One region of the Chromobacterium sp. HL1 genome, then DNA from elsewhere that is predicted to be linked to it. Evidence: riboswitches for the same ligand, from Rfam matches in the RefSeq annotation. Region 1 holds a riboswitch; the other holds the start of a gene.
What was found. A riboswitch is a leader RNA that binds a small molecule or an ion and turns the genes downstream of it on or off. The one in region 1 is predicted to bind manganese.
Positions count from the first base shown of each region.

Region 2: linked by a shared signal. The riboswitch ahead of AB1Z25_RS05205 (TMEM165/GDT1 family protein) and the one ahead of AB1Z25_RS09090 (sodium:calcium antiporter) in region 1 are both predicted to bind manganese.

Region 1 is NZ_CP162399.1:2,007,092-2,009,281, forward strand. It holds gene AB1Z25_RS09085 (penicillin acylase family protein) at 1-539, shown strand, start outside; yybP-ykoY riboswitch at 650-794, shown strand; gene AB1Z25_RS09090 (sodium:calcium antiporter) at 851-1,831, shown strand; gene AB1Z25_RS09095 (DUF3761 domain-containing protein) at 2,031-2,190, opposite strand, start outside.
Region 2 is NZ_CP162399.1:1,095,196-1,097,385, reverse strand. It holds gene AB1Z25_RS05215 (DMT family transporter) at 1-529, shown strand, start outside; gene mscL (large conductance mechanosensitive channel protein MscL) at 604-1,059, shown strand; yybP-ykoY riboswitch at 1,098-1,280, shown strand; gene AB1Z25_RS05205 (TMEM165/GDT1 family protein) at 1,282-1,851, shown strand; gene AB1Z25_RS05200 (methyl-accepting chemotaxis protein) at 1,917-2,190, opposite strand, start outside.

The sequences.
Region 1 (2,190 bases):
GCGCGGTGCTGTTCGCCGCCTGGGTGGCGGCCTCCGGCGGCGAAGAGGCCTTGCGCTACCGCCGGGAAGCGGATCCGGCGCAGCCCTACGACACGCCCGCCGGCCTGCGCGACGCCGGCTTCGCGCTCAGCAAGCTGGGCGCGGCCGCCCAGGGCTTGCAACAGGCCGGCGTGCCGCTGGACATCGCCTTCGGCGAAGTCTACCGGCTGCGGCGCGGCCCCGCCGGCGGCGCGGCGCGCTTGGACCAGCCGGCCAGCGGCGGCGCCGAGGGTTTGGGGGCTTTCCGCACCTTCAGTTATATCGGCGACAGCGACGGCCGCCAGCGCGCCATCTTCGGCGACACCTTCACCGCCCTGGTGGAGTTCGGCCGGCCGCTGCGCGCCAAGGTGATCAACACCTACGGCAACAGCAGCCAGCCGCAATCGCCTTACTACGGCGACCAGATGGAGCTGGCGGCGCGGAACGCCATGCGCGACGCCTTGCTCAATCGCGAGCAGGTGGAGGCGGCGCTGGCCAAGCGCGAGTGGTTCCGCCGCTAGCGCCGAGGCGGCCGCGGCGGCGACGTCGCGGCCCTTCGCCTTCATCCGCAGTGGGCGTCGCATGACGGGCGCCTAGGTTTGCGCCATTGCGCCCAGGCTGGCACAATGGCGCCGTTGTCATTGGGGAGTAGCCATCTTCGGCCCCGCCGAAGAGGCCGCGTCAACAAACTTGAGGAGCTTTCCTCATGGCGCGGTCAGCGGCCGGCATTGCCGGCGCCGCCAAGCGAGACCTTTGGCCACGATGCGTTTGCCGCCGGGCAAGCCGCGTCGTTGCGCCATTGTCCATCCGCTTGCCCGGCCCAAGACTATCCATGCTGTTGACCCTGTCGTTTCTGCTCGGCCTCGCCGTCCTGATCTATCTTTCCTGTCAATACTTCGTCAACGCCATCGAGTGGTGCGGACGCCATCTGAACCTGGGCGCCAGCGCCGTCGGCACCGTGCTCGCCGCTTTCGGCACCGCCTTGCCGGAAAGCGCCGTCACCTTGACCGCGATGGCCTTCGGCGGCACGCCGCAACATAAGGACATCGGCGTCGGCGCCGCCCTGGGCGGGCCGCTGGTGCTGGCCACGCTGGCGTACGCGGTGGTGGGTTTCGCGCTGTGGCGCAACCGCAGCCGGCTGGGGCGCGGCGACTACCTGTTGCGCGTCGATCACCGCCGGCTGGCCGGCGACCAATTGGCGTTTTTGCTGATTTTCGCGTTCAAGGTGGCGTTGGGCCTGCTGGCCTTCGCCATCAAGCCCTGGCTGGGCGTGCTGTTCCTGGCCGCTTACGCCGCCTATGTCTGGCGCGAGATCCGCAGCGCGGACACCGCGCCGGAAGAGGAAGAACTGGACGCCTTGAAACTGCGCGCCGGCGGCGGCCTGGGCTGGGCGGCGACGCAGGCCCTGCTGGCCTTGGCGGTGATCGCGGCGGCGGCGCACGGTTTCGTCGCGCAGCTGGAAGCGCTGGCCGGACACTGGGGCATGGCGCCGCATCTGGTGGCCTTGCTGCTGAGTCCGGTGGCCACGGAATTGCCGGAAATCATGAACGCGCTGATCTGGCTGCGCCAGGGCAAGGAGCGTCTGGCTTTGGCCAATATCTCCGGCGCGATGATGATACAGGCGACGATTCCCAGCGCCTTCGGCCTGTTCTTCACCCCGTGGATGTTCGACGGCGTCCTGCTGTGGTCCGGCCTGGCCACGATGGCGGCGATCGCCGGCTTGTGGCTGTTGTTCCGCCGCGGCAGCGTGGACGGCCGCTGGCTCTTGGGCGCGGGCGCGGTGTATCTGCTGTTTGCCGGCTGTCTGGTGTGAGGCGGGAACCCGTTCAATGCCGCATCACCGATGCGCAGCAGATCGTAAACAGGCTCTCAGAGCCTGTTCAGAGTCTCGCGAGCAAGGGCGAGACAAGGCGAAAACGAGCGAAAAAGCGGAATGTACAAATGGTACATGAGCATTTTGAGCTTGTTTTCAACGCCGTATCGCTGAAGCGCAGCAGACTATGAACGGGTTCTCAGAGCCAGGCCGCCACGCCGCCATGATGCGAACACGTGCCGCGCCGGTGCTGGCTGAAGCTATAGCTGCCGTCGCGGCAGCGCGCGCTGGCGCCGGCCGGCGCTTTGCCGGAGCGGGTATGGGCCGGGCTGTGGACCTCCACGCCGTCGGAGTTGGTG
Region 2 (2,190 bases), 910 kb from region 1:
CACCGTGCTGCATGGCCGCCACATCCTGGCCGGTGCGCTGGGCTTCAGCGGCGCAGCGCTGATCGTCAGCGGGGGCAAGCTCGCCTTGTCCAGCAGCCATCTCGCCGGTTATCTGCTCGCCATCGCCGCCGCCGTGGTGTGGTCCACCTTCAGCCTGCTGACCCGCAGGCTGCCCAGCTTTCCCAATAGCGCGGTGGGCGGCTTCTGCCTGCTGTCCGGCCTGCTCTCCTTGCTGTGTCACGCCCTGTTCGAACCCAGCGTCGCCCCCAGCGCCGGCCAATGGCTGGCCCTGATCCTGCTCGGCATCGGGCCGATGGGCGGCGCCTTCTTTCTATGGGACCGCGCGCTGAAGGAAGGCGACCCCAGGCAGATCGGCTCCCTGTCCTACGCCACGCCGCTGCTGTCCACCTTGCTGCTGATAGGCAGCGGCCAGGGTCAATTGAACGCCGTCGCTCTGACCGCCATCGTGCTCATTCTTGGCGGCGCCTTGCTTGGCAGCCTGCCCGTCCGCTCACGCTCAGCCGCCTGATAGAAAGACCCGCGGTGGAGCGACGGCGACCGAATGTCCTATAATGCTTAACGCTATTTAAACAGAGGCCAACCATGTCCATTATTAAAGAATTCAAAGAATTTGCCATGAAAGGCAATGTCATCGATCTGGCGGTCGGCGTCGTCATCGGCGGCGCTTTCGGCGCCATCGTCAAATCGCTGGTCGACGATGTGATCATGCCCCCAATCGGCCTGTTGATCGGCAACGTCGATTTCTCCAATATGTTCTTCGTGCTAAAAGAAGGCAGCAAACAGCTTGGGCCTTATGTGTCCGTGGCCGCGGCCAAACAGGCCGGCGCCGTCACGCTGAATATCGGTCTGTTCATCAATGCCATGGTCAGCTTCACCATCGTGGCTTTCGCCATCTTCATGCTGGTCAAGGCCATCAATCGGCTGAAGCGCGAAGAACCGGCCGCCGCACCGGCCCCCGCCACCAAGGAATGCCCGTTCTGCGTGTCCAGCATTCCGGAAAAAGCTTCTCGATGCCCGCAGTGCACGTCTCAACTCTAAGAGCGGAGATTGCCCCGCTACGCCAACTGATTTAGAATCGGCTGGTTCTGGGGGAGTAGCCTCGGCGCGGTTTTCAGCGCCGGCATGCGTCAACAGGCTTGGCCATCGCGGCCATGGCGCATGCGACGAAAACTTCCGTTTGGCAAGACCCATGACATGTCTGCGCAACGCGGGGCTGCGGCGCGGGCTTGTCATGGCGTATGCGCAGCCCCCGGAGTTTTCATGGAAGCCTTCCTTATTTCCACCGGCATCGTCGCTTTGGCTGAAATCGGCGACAAAACCCAATTGCTCGCCCTGATGCTGGCCGGCCGCTACCGCAAACCCATGCCCATCGTTCTGGGCATCTTCGTCGCCACCTTGCTCAATCATTTCGCCGCCGCCGCGGTGGGTCACTGGCTGATGAGCAAGATAGGACCGGACTTCATGCGTTGGGGCTTGGGTCTTTCCTTTCTCGCCATGGCGGGCTGGATGCTGATTCCGGACAAGCTGGATGAAGACAGCCGGCTCATGGAGCGCTTCGGCGTGTTCGGCACCACCTGTATCGCTTTCTTTATCGCGGAAATGGGCGACAAGACGCAGCTGGCCACCGTCGCGCTGTCCGCGCGCTTTCCCGAGGCCTTGCTGTTGGTGGTGGCCGGCACGACGCTGGGCATGATGCTGGCCAATGTGCCCGCGGTGCTCTTGGGCGAGGTGGCCGCGAAGAAGCTGCCGCAAAAGCTGGTGCACACCGTTGCCGCGCTCTTGTTCGCCGGCCTGGGCATTATCACCCTGCTAAGCCCGTTGCAGATCTGAGGCAACGCTCAAAACAAAACGGAGGCCGCGGCCTCCGTTTTGCTTTCCTGCCGACCTGCCCCGCTTCAAGTCCGAGCGGCTCCGCGCCCAAGCGCCTCCAACAGCTGCTCCGGGTTGAAGCCCAGGCGAAAGCCGCCCCAATGCTTGCCGGACAACATGATGGGCAGCACCACTTCCGACAGCACCTCCCCGGTGTCGCGGGTATACGTCTGCAGCAGGAAAGACTGCGTGCTGCGCGCGGCCCGCAAACCGGCGGCATCGGCGAACTTGCGCTTGTCGCGGCTGTTGATCAGGTCCTTGGCCGCATCTCCGCTCAAGGGCTGGCTATACCAGCTATTG